DNA from 3 places in the Alkalibacillus sp. S2W genome. Region 1 is predicted to be linked to each of the others. Evidence: riboswitches for the same ligand, from Rfam matches in the RefSeq annotation. Region 1 holds a riboswitch; each other region holds the start of a gene.
What was found. A riboswitch is a leader RNA that binds a small molecule or an ion and turns the genes downstream of it on or off. The one in region 1 is predicted to bind cobalamin.

Region 1 (5,583 bases):
ATGAGCTCACATTAAACATTTTTTCACCTAATTTATAAGAGTAGGATGGACTGTTATAAAACAATTGTATGATTTTACCTTCTATTAGTATTGTAAGCAAAAAGGTAACGAATGTAAAAATCCCTTTCGACTTAACTGTTATGTTGTCGAAAGGGACCGATTTACTTAGTGAAAATGTGATGTCTTTTCATTTAATTCTTCAATCATCATTTCAAGTTTCTCAGCTTCTTGTTGTAATTTTTGGAAGGCATTTTGCTGTTCGCTTGCTGAGGCTGAAATTTCTTCAGTACCTGCGGCTGTTTCTTCAGTAACAGAACTAATGCTTTCCATTGTTGCGGTGATTTGCTCAGATTGCTTACGTGATTCGTTCATATTTTGTGATAGTTTCTCTAGGCGATCATAGATTTGGCTGACATGCTCAGCGATATTATTAAACGATTGCTCAGATGTATCGACTGCATTCACTTGTTCTTCGCTTAGACGTGTTGTTTCTTCCGTTTGAACATTGATTTTATCAACACCTTGGCGAATTTGATCAACCATTTGTTTAATATCATCTGTCGCTGAAGTTGATTGATCAGCTAATTTACGAACTTCATCAGCTACAACGGCGAAACCTTTACCGTGTTCACCAGCACGCGCAGCTTCGATCGCTGCATTTAAAGCAAGTAAGTTCGTTTGTTCAGCAATATCGTTTACAAGTGCAACAGCTTGTTCAATCTGCTCCGTGTAATGCGTGAATTGTTCTACTGAGGAACGAACTTCTGCCATTGCTTCTTGGTTCTGATCCATAATGGTTTTCTGTGAGACAAGTGCTTTATGCCCGTCTTGGACAGCTTGTTGTGCATGGGTACTTTCTTCATTGGCGGCGTCACTTTCTTCAGCATTTGCTTCAAAATCATGTTGCATATTTTCAACGAGTGTCACCGCATCTTGGACATCGTTAGAAATTGATTGACTACCTTGAGCTAATTCATCGGTAGAACTTGCGACTTGTTCACTGCCCTCTGTTAAACTTTTAATTTCATCGTTTAGTTGTGTACTAAAGTCGTCTACACGTCGATTAATAGAATGGATGGATTCGACGGTGTCCTTTAAGTTTTCAATCATCGTCTTAAATGAACGCTTAAGCTGGCCGACTTCATCTTTTTCTTTCTCATCAACGTCAATGTCTAATGATAGTTTACCAGAAGCTGCTTCTTGTGCTTGTCGTGATAATGCTTGTAGTGGGTTAGCAATGCGGTTCGATAATCTAAGGGTTAAGAATAATGTGAAGATAATCAAGATCATACTCGCGATTAAAATAATCATCAGTATTCCACTGATCATATTTTGCTGTTCTTCGATATTCTGATCATACCAATTATTACTCGCACGTTCTAACATGTAGGCATCATTCACAAGTCCAGCAGTTCTTAATGCTTGCTGTTGGACGTTGTTCATATTCTCAGATTCGAGCGCTTCATTGGTTGCTGTTTGCCAATTCGAATATTTTTCTTGCGCTTGGCTAGCCCAGCGTTGTTGCTCCTCTGTCTCAACTAAATCCATAATCCCTTGAATTGTTTCATTTGTTTGCTCTACTTGCAATTCAGCCTCTTGTTTCGTTGCTGCAGAAGGGCTGTAGAAGTAAGTAGACAAAGCCTGTTCAGTAGATTGAAGCTGAGAATAGATATCTTTACTTTCAAGTAAGACATCAATGTCATCTTGTGATGAATCTTGTAAATTAATCATCTGATAAGCAATAAATGACACGATTAGTAAACTCAATATAAGCGGTGTCAATGTCATTATGTACAATCGTTTTTTAATGGACATTCAAAGACTCCTTTCCGGATTAATTTTGTGCATCATCTAAGGTCTGTTGTTGTTGATCCGTTAGCTCTATGACGCGAATTGGCGCTAAACCAACCCCTTCTTCTTCTAGTCCTAATTCGCGGTGATTTCCTTCTAGTGATTCACCGTTACTGAGCTGTTCCATTACATTATAAATGGCAATATTGACGTTCTTGACCATGGATGAAACAACGGCATCTTCAGCAATCGTGTATTGGTCCGTATCGACACCAAATGCATGAATGCCCTGACTTTGTGCTTCTTGTAAAGCACCTGTTCCAGTAAAACCTGCAGATGGGAATATGTAATCGGCTCCTTCATCAATCATATTACTAGCGATCTCAGCCCCTAATTGGTCATCATCGAAAGTTCCGGCGTACTCAGTTAAAATCTCAGCATCTGGATTGGCTTCTTGAACACCTTGTTTAAAACCATCTTCGAATTTCTGGATCACGTCACTTTCAACACCACCGATAAAACCGACGACGTCACTATCTGTGCGCATTCCTGCAATTAAGCCGATAAGACGGCTACCTTCATCTTCTTTAAAGGTAATTGACGTCACATTTGGTAGGTCAATCGTGTCATCAATCACGACAAATTGTTGGTCTGGATATTCCTCTGCTTTTGCCTTAATGGCAGGTGACGTTGTGAAGCTGAGACCAAAGATGACATCATGGTCTTGGTCGATGAGCTGTTGAAGCTTCTCTTCATAGTTCTCATCTAATGGTTCGCGGTAATCAAAAACCACATTTAATTCATCTCGTGCTTGTGTTAATCCTTGGAAGGCTAAGTCACTAAAGGCATTATCACCAATACCGCTTTCTGTGACGAGAAGCCCAGCACTTAGGGTGTCCTCACTTGAGTCTATATTCTCACTGTTTGATGAACATGCGACTGTCATCATTAGTGTGAATAGTAGTAGAACAGTGATTTTGATTCGTTTCATAATCAACCTCCTAAACTTAATAAATATGTCGAATTTCATCGATATTTCTTACTAGATTAATATCGGACAGCGAATCATTTTTTAAAGTTAATATTCAAGAAAATAACAAAATTTGTTTGACGTTGATGACCTTTCAGCTTAAGATTAAAATTAGATTAATTTAATCAATAAAATATATAGGTGTGAATGACGAGTAGCATTCACTTAATAGGGAAGTCCGGTGTGAATCCGGCGCGGTCCCGCCACTGTGTAGAGGAGCAACTAACCAAACCACTGTCGAATCGACGGGAAGGGGTTAGACGCTAAGATCCTGAGTCAGGAAACCTGCCTATATATTTTAGCTGATTTCCTTCGGGGCTAAAGGGAACGCTATATATCAATCGATCGATTGATTTGTATATAGTAAAGCGACATGCGCTTGTTTTCTTCTGTCCATGGAGGAAATAAGCGCATTTTTTATCATAGAAAGGAAGCGGTACAGATGATGCAAAGCAACTTGAAAAAATGGCTTCTCACGTTATTAATCGTGTTAGCTGTCGGGTTAACAGCTTGCCAAAGCGATGAGGGGTCCGAAGAGGCGAGTAATGGAGAAAACAGCGGAGAAGAGACAACTGAAAATGAATCGAATGAAACTGGAGAATCCGATGAATCCAGTGAATCTGAGGAACAGTCGTATCCCGTGACGTTAACTGATCGTACAGATACTGAGGTAACAATTGAAGAAGAACCCGAATCAATCGTGTCCGTCATTCCAAGCGCGACAGAGGTTGTATACTCAGTAGGTGCTGGTGATCAGGTAGATGGTGTGTCTGAATGGGCAGATTATCCTGAAGAGGTAAACGACGTTGAAACAGTCGGGGATATGAATCTGAATATCGAAAAAATTGTTAGTTTAGAACCAGATTTAGTCGTCGCGGATGTTCAAAATGCTGACGATATTGATGCTATGCGTGAAGCCGGATTAAAGGTGTTAGTTATTGGTTCTCAAAGTTTAGAAGAGGTGTATCACGATATTGAACTAGTTGGTCAAGCTACTGGTCAAATGAACCAAGCTCAGGATGTCATTGATGGTATGAAGACAACGGTCAGTGATGTTCAAGATAAGGTAAGTGATATTCCTGAAGAAGAACGTAAAAAAGTGTGGATTGAAGTAGGACCGGAACTATTTTCTGGCGGTGAAGGATCTTTCATACATGAGGTTCTAACATTAGCAGGTGGTAAGAATATCATCGCCGATCAAGAAGGTTGGCCACAAGTAAGTGAAGAGGTCGTTATTGAACAAAATCCAGATGTCATTATTACGACATATGGTGAAACGACAGAAGGTGCACACGAAACAATCATGAACCGTGATGGTTGGGATAGTATTTCAGCTGTTCAGAATGAGGAAATTTATGATGTTAAAAACAGCCTTCTTTCACGACCTGGACCGCGTTTGGCTCAAGGTGTAGAGAGACTGGCAGAAATATTGTATCCAGAAGAGATGGAATAAGTGTAAAATGAATGGATGTTGATGATGGCAAAGCGTTCGACCTTATGGCTAACGATGATCAGTTTATTAATAGGTTTAGTGATATTAATGGGGTTATCCATATCACTGGGGTCAGCCCAAATATCGTTTACGACTGTTTGGCGAGTTATATTGTCACACGTCCCGATTATGGGGGACTGGATCGAGCGTGATTGGCCTGATTCAACAGCGACGATCGTGTTAGATTTGCGGATGCCACGGATCTTACTTGCTTCTGTTGTAGGGGCGGCATTAGCTTTAGCAGGGGCGCTTTATCAAGGAGTGTTACGCAATCCGTTAGCTGATCCGTTTATATTAGGTGTTTCATCAGGAGCATCATTTGGCGCAGCAATGACGTTTGTGTTTGGTATCCAAATGGTTTGGATTGGGCAGATGACATTACCTGTCGTTGCGTTCATATGTGGGTTTGCGACATTAATGGTCGTTTATTCGATTGCTCGAATCGGTCAAAAGGTCAGAATGGAAACGATTATCTTAGCAGGTGTGGTTGTTCAAGCATTTTTAGGTGCCTGTTTGTCATTGGTCATGTCATTAGCAAATGAGAAATTGCAGACGATTGTGTTTTGGATGATGGGTAGCTTGACGTTGACGGATTGGAGTTATAACGCAGTTGTTTTACCAGTGATTGCTCTTACAGCAATTGTGGCCATGATGTTTACGAGAGAACTTAACATGCTCGGACTAGGTGAGGAAGTGGCGCACCATTCCGGCGTATCGGTAGAAAGAACTCGATTTATTCTGCTAATCTTAGCATCGCTCATGACTGGCGCAGCAGTTGCCGTTTCAGGTGCGATTGGTTTTGTGGGACTAGTCGTACCCCATATGATTCGGCTAATCGTTGGATCTGATTATCGCATGATATTACCATTATCAATTATTGGAGGCGCGCTATTTCTTGTAGGAGCGGATACATTAGCGCGTGTCATCCTAGCACCCCGAGAATTACCGCTCGGTGTGATTACAGCCTTTTTAGGCGCGCCATTTTTCATTTATTTATTGCGTCAGGCAAAACGCGAGTACTTTTAGGAGGAATCGATATGCTTTCCTTACAACATGTGTCGAAAACCGTTGACGAGCAGACACTTGTTTCTAATGTATCCTTTGATGTGGAAGCCGGGCAGTGCGTTGGGTTAATTGGTCCAAATGGCGCCGGGAAATCAACATTAATGAAATTAATTTCAGGGATGTATGAGGTGACAGATGGGCAAGTGTTATTGTTTGGCCAAAACGTGAAACGATGGTCGCATAAGAAAAAAGCTCAACGTGTGTC
Region 2 (5,583 bases), 220 kb from region 1:
TTCAGTTTCGCGTTGACCTTCATTGATCTCACGCCCGTTAATAATTGATCCAATTCTCATCCATGTCACCCCTTGTCGTCATTACTTACAAATAATCTCGCCCAGTTTCTCTGTTAATTTCATGTTTTCGCGGTAATCAACCGGACAATCAATTAATACAGGTTTATTCAAGCTTATGGCTTGTTTCAAAGTTGGTAATAACTCTTCCGTTTTTTGAATTTCAAACGCCTCAAAACCATATGATTTAGCTAAATCAACGTAATTTGGATTGCCGAATTCAATATAAGACGCACGGTTAAACTTCTTCATTTGGTGCCATTCGATTAATCCATAGCCATCGTCACGCCATAATAAAACGACAATCGGTAAATTAAGACGGACAGCTGTTTCTAGTTCAGCACCTGTCATCAGAAAAGCGCCGTCACCACAAACAGCTACAACATTTTGTTCTGGTTGGACCATCTTAGCCGAAATTGCACCTGGAACAGCCACTCCCATTGAAGCTAAACCATTCGAAATCAGGCATGTATTCGGTTCAGCCGTGTGAAACAGACGTGCCATCCACATTTTGTGTGCTCCAACATCCGAGATAACGATATCATCATCATTCAGCGCTTCCCTTAAATCCGAAATAATTCTCTGTGGCTTAACAGGAAAACCAGAATCTTGTTCATAGTCTTTTAATTCATTCATCGCATTGTCCCGCACTTCTTTTGCCCAAGTGACATCGCGTTCGAGCTGAGGAACGGCCTGTTTTATTTTAGATAAATTCTGCCCTACATCTCCGATCACGCTTGTTTTGACTGGATAGTAGGCATCTGTTTCAGGATTCGTCGTATCAATATGAAGAATAGGCTTGTCCCCTTCAGGATTCCAGTCTTTTGGTGAATACTCTGCCATATCAAAGCCAATGGTGATGATTAAGTCAGAAGCATTGAGACCACACGTAATATAATCTTGACTGCCTAAACCAGCCGTCAGTAGACTTAAATCATGTGTCCAAGGCAAAGCTCCTTTCCCCATAAAGGTGTGGACAACAGGAATCGACGTATGTTCAATGAATGCTCGTAACACGTCAGAAGCCTTTCCGCGGGTAATCCCGTTCCCTGCAATAATAAGTGGATTTTCCGATGATTGAATGAGTTCAGCTGCTTCTTGTATCGTTTCTTCACTCGCTCCCGAAAGGTTTGGCATTCGCACAGTTAATGGTTCAGCTTTATATTCCGCACTGGCAATATCCTCTGGAAGATCGAAATGCGTCGCACCTGGTTTTTCCGAGCTAGCTACTTGAAACGCTTTTCGAATTACCTCAGGCACTATGTCAGGTGTTTTAATTTGAGCATTCCATTTTGTCACTGGCTCATAAATTTTGATTAAGTCATAATACTGATGGCTAATTTTATGCTGTCTATTTAACCCCGCCTGACCTGTGATCGCTACAATCGGGTTCAAATCCATATTCGAATTCGCAACCCCTGTCAGTAAATTCGTCGCACCAGGCCCTAAAGTCGCTAAACAAACACCAGGCTTACCAGTTAGGCGACCATAAATACCAGCCATAAAAGCCGCACTCGTCTCATGACGCGTTACGATAAACTCAATATCAGAATCATATAGGGCATCCAATAAATCGATATTTTCCTCACCTGGTACACCGAAAATGTATTCAACTTCTTCTGCTTCCAAACAACGCACAATCGTTTCAGATACATTCATCTTCTACATCATCCTTACTAAAAGTTTTATGTGATTGAACGATAAATTTCATCCAATGTTATAACATGACCTTGATTGTCTTTATACATGATATGTTCTCTTGTAAATCCAGTTGGTGACTCTAACCCAGTTGCTGCTGCCAGTCGATAAAGCCCCTTACGCATCGAAATGACATAGTTAGCCGTACGATGTTTCTTCTCATCTACAACTAAAGCTTTCTGAAGTTCTGGATCTGTTGTTGCAACACCGACTGGGCAAGCATTTGATTCGCACTGTAAAGCTTGAATACAACCAACTGTAATCATGAAAGCTCGAGCTATATTGACCAAATCCGCTCCCATAGCTAATGCAATCGCCACACGATCCGGGGAAAATAATTTACCTGATGCAATGATCTTCACTTGATCCCTTACACCATGCTGAACTAACGCTTCATTCATAAGTGGCAACGCAGATTTAATCGGTAACCCAACACTATCGGACAACTCTTGATAAGATGCGCCAGTTCCTCCCTCACCGCCATCTACAGTGATAAAATCTGGTGAAATCCCTGTCTCCTTAATATTCTTTGCTAAATCATCGGCATCAAAACGACTTCCAACCACAACTTTGATGCCGACAGGTTTTCCTGCATGCTCTCGAACTTCATCGATAAAATTTAAAAGTGAGGGAAAATCACTGTAATCCTCAAACCGATTGGGGCTATCAATCGACTGATAAGGCTCGACCATTCGAATTCTAGCAATTTCTTCAGTGACCTTTTCAGCATCTATATGTCCACCACGTGTTTTGGCGCCCTGTCCCATCTTGATCTCAAATGCCTTCACCTCAGGAATGTCACTTTTTTCTTTCAAAGCCTCCCAACTGAAATTCCCTTCACGGTCCCTGACACCAAATAGTCCTGGCCCAATTTGCATAATTATATCCACTCCACCCTTTAGATGGTAATCAGATATGCCTCCTTCGCCAGTGTTCAACCAAGTCCCTTGGGCAATGCCTAACCCCTCAGATAATGCTGTAATAGCCCGGTCACCCAACGATCCATAGCTCATGGCCGACATCCCAATTTGGCCTTTAACCTTAAACGGATTCTTAGTATTTGGCCCAATCACAATCGAATCCTGTTCATCTAACAAATAAGCTAGAGATTGATCAGATTCCCATTCCTCTACTTTTTGCGTGAATAATGGCTCTTTAATCAGTAAATAACGATTAGTTAGGACTTCTGTCATTCGGTCCATTTTCAACTCTTCTGTTAATCTTGGAAACATTGAATTTCGTATATAAAAGCCTTCTTCTTCAAAATCTCGTCTGGACCCAAATCCTAATACATCACGCTTATATTTAGCCTTTTTAACGATATCCTCATATTCCACACGTGAAAAAGGTTCTCCACCGTTATCACTATTAAATAAATAAGAACGCATTTCTGGCCCAATACGTTCTAGAAAATATCTCATCCTACCGACTAAAGGATAATTACGTAAAATTGGATGCTGCTTTTGCGTTCGATCGACCCTGATTAAATAAAATGCAATAACTCCAATAGCCAATAGAATAATCATTAATAATGCAAATCCAATAATCGTTAAAACGTTCGCGACATTCATATGACTTCCTCCACTTTTTCGAAATACCTACCCTACATAGTAATTTTTGCTTTTTCATTAAATTTATCCATCATAATTGAATGTTTGTTTAATTAAGAGGCTGATATAAAAAAAGAACTGAGAGTTGATCTCAGTTCTTCCGTGTCTATTCTGGAATAGATGGTAAATGTCCATTAAAATCTAAATGATCCTTCGATGCCTACTTCCTAATTTACGTTTAATTTATTTTAGACATCGAATATTTTTATTACTCCGTTTTTTCATTTCAAACGCATCCGATTTTTTCGAAGTTCTTTTCTCGAATTTGCAGTTTCATACAACCGACACTCCTCCTCAGTTTCTGGAATAACCCCAGGCACTTCAGTCGGATTCCGATCACGATCTACCGCCACCATCGACATAAACGATTCTGTAGTCAGTACTTTTTTGCCAAGTAATAAATTATCAGCAAATACTTTCACATACACTTCCATCGATGTTCGTCCAGTACTAGTCACGATAGCTTCCAAAGTTAAGGCATCACCAACCTGAGCTGATGATATAAAATCGACTGAATCAATGGATGCTGTAACAACCACATTGCCAGAATGTTTCATCGCTGTTAACGCAGCAATTTCATCAATATAGGCTAAAACTTTCCCACCAAATATCGTATCCATATGATTCGTATCTGGTGGTAATACTAATCTTGTTTGAGACATTCTCGAATAACTTATAGGTAGTGGTTCCACACCATTTCTCCTCTCTTCCCCCATAAAAAAATACACCTCCTAAAAGAAGGTGCACTTGGGCATTTAAGATTACATACAAATTTGTCCAGCAATCACTTGCTGGCCTAGTCACATGTAACACCCTCCTATCTCCCGTAGGATCAAATGTTCTTTCCAATGGCAGGTCTCCTGACTCAGAATCATCTTCATATAGCCCTTCCCGTTCTATGAACAGTGGGATCCACCTATATGAATCATCTTTACAGTGGCGGGACCGTGCCGGAATTTCACCGGTCTTCCCTTTTCAGCTTTATCATAAAGCCACCATTGAACGCATTCAGTTTTCAACTCAAGGCAATGCCTTATCTTCTAATGTATATCTACTTCAAACGTCTTGTCAATTGAATTTGTAAAAAAGAAGTATTCAAAAGAGTTACGATGGAAGCTCAACTTTTTCTTCTTCCCCACTCTCTAGGCGATACTGGAACAGTTCAAAGGTTTCTGACTGGTTCCCTTCGCTCACCTCTTTCACATAATACAAAAGTGTGTTGTCTCTTCTGAGCTTTGCATGCTGTACGGAATCATTAATGCGAAGGCGATCTCCTTCTTCTTCAGATGAACGATCATACGATACCATGTCATACTCATACAAACCGTCTTCCCCGTAATTCATGATTGTCTGGTATAATAATTTATTTTGATTTTCCATCCACACTACTTCACTGATCGGGACTTCACTGTCTTTATTAGATATGACCTTCATCTCCTCCGGCTTTTCGATGTTCATTTCATAAATCCGTTCCACAGATTCAAACATCGAATCAGGCGTGGCATTTTCATAATCATCAGGTAGCACCATGAGCATTCTTTTCCCATTCTCTGCTATGCTCAGCGAACTTGGTGAATACGTCTCAAACGACTGTATTTCTTCAAAATCACCGTTCGGCTTCAACGTATATAAACCCGATGCGTAAGGTATGAACCCTTCTTCTGGCTCCCCTTGCGTACTGAGATGGATACCATTGATAATCCAGCGGTTATGTGCCGGATCCTTCACGAGATCAGTGATAACACCACGTACCTGTAAAACGGTTTCTACATCTCCACCTTCCTCGGAAATCGTATGAACATCGCTGTGTTCAAGCTGAAATTCTTGTTTACCAGAGGGAGCTTCCGGGTAACCCGTCGTTTCAACAACAGACAAATCGCCGTTTTCGTTGAACACTGGACTCCACAACTTCTTAGATTCTTCGGCCGCGTAGACTTCAAGATGTTCTGCTTCGCGATCCTTCAAATACAGGGTCTGTCTGCCGTCTGATTCCATCACATAAGCGATACGCCCATCTGATGCGACGTTGTATTCGCCGGTAAAAGACGGCTTTGTGTTTTGACTGGATTCCACTATGCCTCCCGCCGTGGCAAAACCGACTGTCACAACAATAATGAAACCGAATACAATAAACATTCCTTTTTTATTCATTTGATTGCCTCCTTATTCAAACAACCCCATCACAGATGGAACGATAAACGGCCAAAACATGTAAGCC
Region 3 (5,583 bases), 290 kb from region 1:
CACGGCGGTAACACGGGTTCGAGTCCCGTACGGGTCATTCCTGATCGGAGGATTAGCTCAGTTGGGAGAGCACTTGCCTTACAAGCAAGGGGTCGGTGGTTCGAGCCCGCCATCCTCCACCATTGAAATTATTAGTTGACTTTCATTTTAAAAAATCGTAAACTAATAAACGTGTCATCTTTCTAAACTTAATCTGTTTTCAATATGAAAAGCAGACAATATCGCGGGGTGGAGCAGTCTGGTAGCTCGTCGGGCTCATAACCCGGAGGTCGTAGGTTCAAATCCTACCCCCGCAACCAAAAGGTCCGGTAGTTCAGATGGTTAGAATGCCTGCCTGTCACGCAGGAGGTCGCGGGTTCGAGTCCCGTCCGGACCGCCATTTTAAAATTTAAATAGTAGTACATATGGCTCGGTAGCTCAGTCGGTAGAGCAACGGACTGAAAATCCGTGTGTCGGCGGTTCGAATCCGTCCCGAGCCACCATTTGTTTTGGAGGGGTAGCGAAGTTGGCCAAACGCGGCGGACTGTAAATCCGCTCTCTCAGAGTTCGGCGGTTCGAATCCGTCCCCCTCCACCACTTATAGGGGTATAGTTTAATGGTAAAACGAAGGTCTCCAAAACCTTTGATGTGGGTTCGATTCCTACTACCCCTGCCATATGGCGGTCGTGGCGAAGAGGTTAACGCACCGGATTGTGGCTCCGGCACTCGAGGGTTCGAATCCCTCCGGTCGCCCCATTTGACATTGGGCCATGGCCAAGCGGTAAGGCAACGGCTTTTGGTGCCGTCATGCGTAGGTTCGAATCCTACTGGCCCAGCCACTAGCGGAAGTAGTTCAGCGGTAGAACACCACCTTGCCAAGGTGGGGGTCGCGGGTTCGAATCCCGTCTTCCGCTCCATTTTTTTAAGTTTAGACTTCTCGAATAATCCGCTTTAGATGGCGGCATAGCCAAGTGGTAAGGCAGAGGTCTGCAAAACCTTTATCACCGGTTCGAATCCGGTTGCCGCCTCCAAAAATTTTTATATGATTACATAAGCCAAGTTGGTAGACAATCTGTTTATCAGCTTTTTTTTATTATAAATTTACTTTTATCTTTTGTTAGGAATTCGATAATGATCTAAGTACGTATTTTAACTATTATTGTTCTAACGTAATTTGTAACGAGATGAGTTTATTTTTAAAAATGCTTAATAAATAAAGTGCTAAAAATCTCTTGTGTTTTAAATGATTATTAGTTAAACTCTATATATAGTTGTTTTTATTTAATTTAAAACTACATATTGTATTCAGCTTATACGGATGCCTTTATGAGGCTTAATAGGGAATTTGGTGAGAATCCAAAACTGCCCCCGCAACTGTAAACGTGGATGAAATGGGTTTGCCACTTTATAAGATTAGTTAATGCTGCTTATAAGGGAAGGCCCATAGTAAAGTGAAGCGTAAGTCAGGAGACCTGTCTGTATGAGCCGAGTTACATTGTCTTCGGGGTGAAAGAGAATGGAACGACACAGGTGATTACAGGTAGGCTAAGAATCCTACTATTGTCATATAGGTCGTTTTATTCGCTTTCAACCTCGTTGGAAGCGAATTTTTTTGTTTAGGGAGGCGTGACAGAATGGATACAGTAACTAAAGTAGTAACGAAAGTGGTCACAGGACAAAATCAGGAAACATTTTTAGAAGAGCGTTTACGGGGGTTTATTGAACGCGTTACAAAGGGGTACGATCATTTAGACGTAGAGCTTTACGAAGACAAAGTGTTGACGGCTATTGGTAGCAAGGACGAAGTGACAAAAGCTCAAATAACAAATGAATTATTATTGCGGGGCCTTGATTTAATTAGCCCAGAGGAACCTGACTGGACTTTTGTGTGTGCCAATATTTACTTAGAACAGTTATACAAAGAAGCAGGACAAAACAGAGAATACGAGGCGAGAGAGCGTTATGGTTCTTATTATGACTTACAACATGTATTAACTCAAAAACAAATTTACAGTGGTGATATTTTAACGTCATATACGGCTGAAGAACTGAAGCAAGCTGAGAATATGATTGATCCAGAACGAGATCGTTACTTTACGTATATAGGATTGAGAACATTGGCTGATCGTTATTTGGCAACGGATCATGAAGGACGCGTTTATGAATTGCCTCAAGAACGCTTTATGACGATTGCATTGACGTTAATGATGAATGAGCCGGAATCGAAACGTATGGAATGGGTTGAAGAAGCGTATTGGGCTTTGAGCAATCTTTATATGACCGTTGCAACACCAACATTAGCAAATGCAGGTAAATCATATGGTCAATTGTCTAGCTGTTTTATCGATACCGTTGATGATAGTTTGCAAGGGATTTATGATTCGAATACGGATATAGCGAACCTATCGAAAAATGGTGGCGGCATAGGTGTTTATCTGGGCAAGATTCGTTCACACGGTAGTTCGATTAAAGGCTTTAAAGGTGTTTCAAGTGGTGTGATGCCATGGATGAAGCAATTAAATAACACGGCAGTTAGTGTTGATCAACTCGGTCAACGACAGGGTGCTATTGCGGTTTATTTGGATATCTGGCATCAGGATATATTTAAGTTTTTAGATGCGAAACTAAATAATGGTGACGAACGTCAACGTACGCATGATTTGTTTACAGGTGTGACATTGCCTGATCTTTTCATGGAGAAAGTGGAGGCACGTGAAAATTGGTACTTGTTTGATCCGCATGAAGTTCGAGATGTGATGGGCTTTAGTTTAGAAGATTATTATGATGAAGAACAAGGTGCTGGGTCATTTAGAGAGAAATATGAAGCGTGTGTGAACCATCCTGATTTAACAAAAGAGACGGTTCCTGCGATTGATGTGATGAAACGGATTATGGTGAGTCAATTAGAAACAGGGACACCTTATATGTTTTACCGTGATGAGGCAAACAGGCAAAATCCGAATAGTCACGCTGGCATGATTTATTGCTCGAACCTTTGTACTGAGATCATGCAGAATCAAAGTGCAACGACCGTCGATGAGCAACATACTGAAGACGGGAAAATCGTTGTGACGAAATCGCCTGGAGACTTTGTTGTTTGTAATTTATCGAGTATCAACTTAGGTAAAGCAGTCCCTGCAGATGTTCTTGAGCGTTTGATTCCGATTCAAGTCCGTATGTTAGATAATGTGATTGATTTGAACAATATTCCTGTGTTGCAGGCACAAATGACGAATCAGAAATATCGTGCTGTCGGATTAGGGACGTTTGGGTATCATCATTTACTCGCTCTAAACAAAATTGCTTGGGAGTCTGAAGAAGCCGTGCAGTTTGCGGATGAGTTATATGAGAAGATTGCCTATTTAACGATTCAAGCAAGTATGGAGTTAGCGCAAGAGAAGGGGGCTTACCCATTGTTTGAAGGTTCAAAATGGCATGATGGACGTTATTTTGACAATAAAGATTATACGGGTGATGCATGGAATAAGTTGAAACAGGACGTGCAGACATATGGTCTTAGAAATGGCTATTTAATGGCTGTCGCACCGAATTCAAGTACGAGTATTATTGCAGGTAGCACGGCAAGCATTGATCCGATTTTTAAAAAGTTTTATTCCGAAGAAAAGAAAGACTACAAGATTCCGGTTACGGCACCTGATCTAAGTCCGAAGACAGTTTGGTATTATAAATCAGCTTATGATATCGACCATCAATGGACGATTGAGCAAAACGCCAAACGACAAAAACATATTGATCAATCGATTTCGTTTAATTTCTATGTACGAAATACGATTAAAGCGAAAGAATTGCTCGATTTGCATATGTCAGCTTGGAAATCAGGTTTTAAAACGACGTACTATACACGCTCGACCTCTTCAGACATTGAAGATTGCGTAAGCTGTGAGTCATAAAGGAGGCTAATCATGGAAAAAACTATGCATGAACGACAATTATATGATCTTAATGCACCCAATAAGTCAACAGGGATTATTAATGGTGAGAGTTCCAATGTGCTTAATTGGGATGACGTACGGTTTAAATGGGCTTATCCTATGTATAAAAACATGCTAGCTAACTTCTGGACGCCATTTGAAATCAATATGTCGAATGATCAGAAACAGTGGCCTGAATTAACTGAAGATGAACGTGAATCATTTAAAAAGATTATTGGGTTATTGGCGTTTTTAGATTCTGTACAAACAGATTATTCTGCAAAAGTCGCAGATTTTTTAACCGATTCAAGCTTGGCAGCGCTCATGCAAGTGTTATCGTTTCAAGAAGTCGTTCACAACCAGTCCTATTCGTATGTCCTGTCATCACTAGTGGACAAACAAGAACAGGATGAGATCTTCGAGTATTGGAAGCATGATGAGATCCTAATCGAACGGAATCAATTTATTGCCGATGGATATGAACGGTTCGTTAAAGAGAAGTCACCACAAGCATTTTTAGAATCGGTCGTATATGATGTCGTCTTAGAAGGATTGTTTTTCTACGCAGGGTTCGCGTTTTTCTATAATTTAGCTCGTAATCAAAAGATGGTATCAACGAGCACGATGATCAACTACATTAATCGTGATGAATTATTACATGTGAATTTGTTTGCTCATATTTTTAAAGAAACGTTAAACGAAAATCCAGAACTGAATACAGATGAAAACCTACAATTCGTGACGGATACATTTCGCGAGGCGGCAGCACTTGAGGTGAAGTGGGGCGAACATATTATAGGTAATAAAATCGACGGAATCAATATGGATGAATTAGAACAATACATTCAATATACAGCGAATAAACGGTGTAAGTTAATGGGTGTACCTGTTCCATTTCCGGATGTGCAAGATAACCCGCTTAAGTGGATCAAAGCTTATAAAGATGCCGATGAAGGCAAGTCCGATTTCTTTGAGCAAAAATCCCGTCAATACACAAAAGTGTCGGATGATAATGGATTTGATGAATTGTAAATTTGAGTACTTTTAGTACCTTGACAAACAAGCTGATTCGTCATATTATGGTTAATGCACGTGAAAAACGTGTCCATGCCAGTGTGGCGGAATTGGCAGACGCGCGTGACTCAAAATCACGTTCCTACTTGGAGTGCCGGTTCGAGCCCGGCCACTGGTATTATAGAACTCGCAAATGTTGATTAATCAATGTTTGCGAGTTTTTATTTTAACTATCAATCAAACCGTTCACCCCAATAACGGGGTGAGCTGTTTAATATCGATAAGCACTAGCACATGTATTAGCTTGTGGTTCGTAATAACAGTGCTCTTTGTATCGTCCGGTAATTGGTTGACCGAACCATGTAGGCGGGCATTCGCCATAAGGGTTAAAGTACCAAAGTGCATATTTAGCAGGTTGTTGTCTCCAGTACTCGATAACTTGCCTTGCTAATCTTTTCTCTGCTTCTCTTGCTGATTGATAAAATAAATTACCCTCTTGCACGGCTTCAAAAGAATAATTTCCACCTTGAATTTGGAAAATCACGTCACGTATCGATCTCAAATCTTCAAAATCCAGACAATTAGCCCGTGTTCGATTTATAATAACATTTCCGACCATTAGCATACCTAATCGGCCTTCACCTACAGCTTCCGCCCT

Region 2: another riboswitch for cobalamin. It lies ahead of ACKXGF_RS01165 (acyl-CoA thioesterase); the one in region 1 lies ahead of ACKXGF_RS02315 (ABC transporter substrate-binding protein).
Region 3: another riboswitch for cobalamin. It lies ahead of ACKXGF_RS03890 (ribonucleoside-diphosphate reductase subunit alpha); the one in region 1 lies ahead of ACKXGF_RS02315 (ABC transporter substrate-binding protein).

The regions. Positions count from the first base shown of each region.
Region 1 is NZ_CP177234.1:417,314-422,896, forward strand. It holds gene ACKXGF_RS02300 (helix-turn-helix domain-containing protein) at 1-19, opposite strand, end outside; gene ACKXGF_RS02305 (methyl-accepting chemotaxis protein) at 166-1,815, opposite strand; gene ACKXGF_RS02310 (BMP family lipoprotein) at 1,835-2,782, opposite strand; cobalamin riboswitch at 2,944-3,129, shown strand; gene ACKXGF_RS02315 (ABC transporter substrate-binding protein) at 3,264-4,274, shown strand; gene ACKXGF_RS02320 (FecCD family ABC transporter permease) at 4,299-5,339, shown strand; gene ACKXGF_RS02325 (ABC transporter ATP-binding protein) at 5,351-5,583, shown strand, end outside.
Region 2 is NZ_CP177234.1:200,250-205,832, reverse strand. It holds gene ACKXGF_RS01180 (aldehyde dehydrogenase family protein) at 1-60, opposite strand, end outside; gene ACKXGF_RS01175 (acetolactate synthase large subunit) at 82-1,716, opposite strand; gene ACKXGF_RS01170 (FMN-binding glutamate synthase family protein) at 1,743-3,326, opposite strand; gene ACKXGF_RS01165 (acyl-CoA thioesterase) at 3,587-4,081, opposite strand; cobalamin riboswitch at 4,198-4,380, opposite strand; gene ACKXGF_RS01160 (hypothetical protein) at 4,470-5,516, opposite strand; gene ACKXGF_RS01155 (permease prefix domain 1-containing protein) at 5,529-5,583, opposite strand, start outside.
Region 3 is NZ_CP177234.1:711,590-717,172, forward strand. It holds tRNA gene ACKXGF_RS03835 (tRNA-Glu) at 1-37, shown strand, start outside; tRNA gene ACKXGF_RS03840 (tRNA-Val) at 47-122, shown strand; tRNA gene ACKXGF_RS03845 (tRNA-Met) at 223-299, shown strand; tRNA gene ACKXGF_RS03850 (tRNA-Asp) at 303-379, shown strand; tRNA gene ACKXGF_RS03855 (tRNA-Phe) at 407-482, shown strand; tRNA gene ACKXGF_RS03860 (tRNA-Tyr) at 491-576, shown strand; tRNA gene ACKXGF_RS03865 (tRNA-Trp) at 582-655, shown strand; tRNA gene ACKXGF_RS03870 (tRNA-His) at 660-735, shown strand; tRNA gene ACKXGF_RS03875 (tRNA-Gln) at 744-818, shown strand; tRNA gene ACKXGF_RS03880 (tRNA-Gly) at 822-896, shown strand; tRNA gene ACKXGF_RS03885 (tRNA-Cys) at 937-1,010, shown strand; cobalamin riboswitch at 1,279-1,474, shown strand; gene ACKXGF_RS03890 (ribonucleoside-diphosphate reductase subunit alpha) at 1,614-3,890, shown strand; gene ACKXGF_RS03895 (ribonucleotide-diphosphate reductase subunit beta) at 3,903-4,943, shown strand; tRNA gene ACKXGF_RS03900 (tRNA-Leu) at 5,021-5,103, shown strand; gene ACKXGF_RS03905 (cell wall hydrolase) at 5,197-5,583, opposite strand, start outside.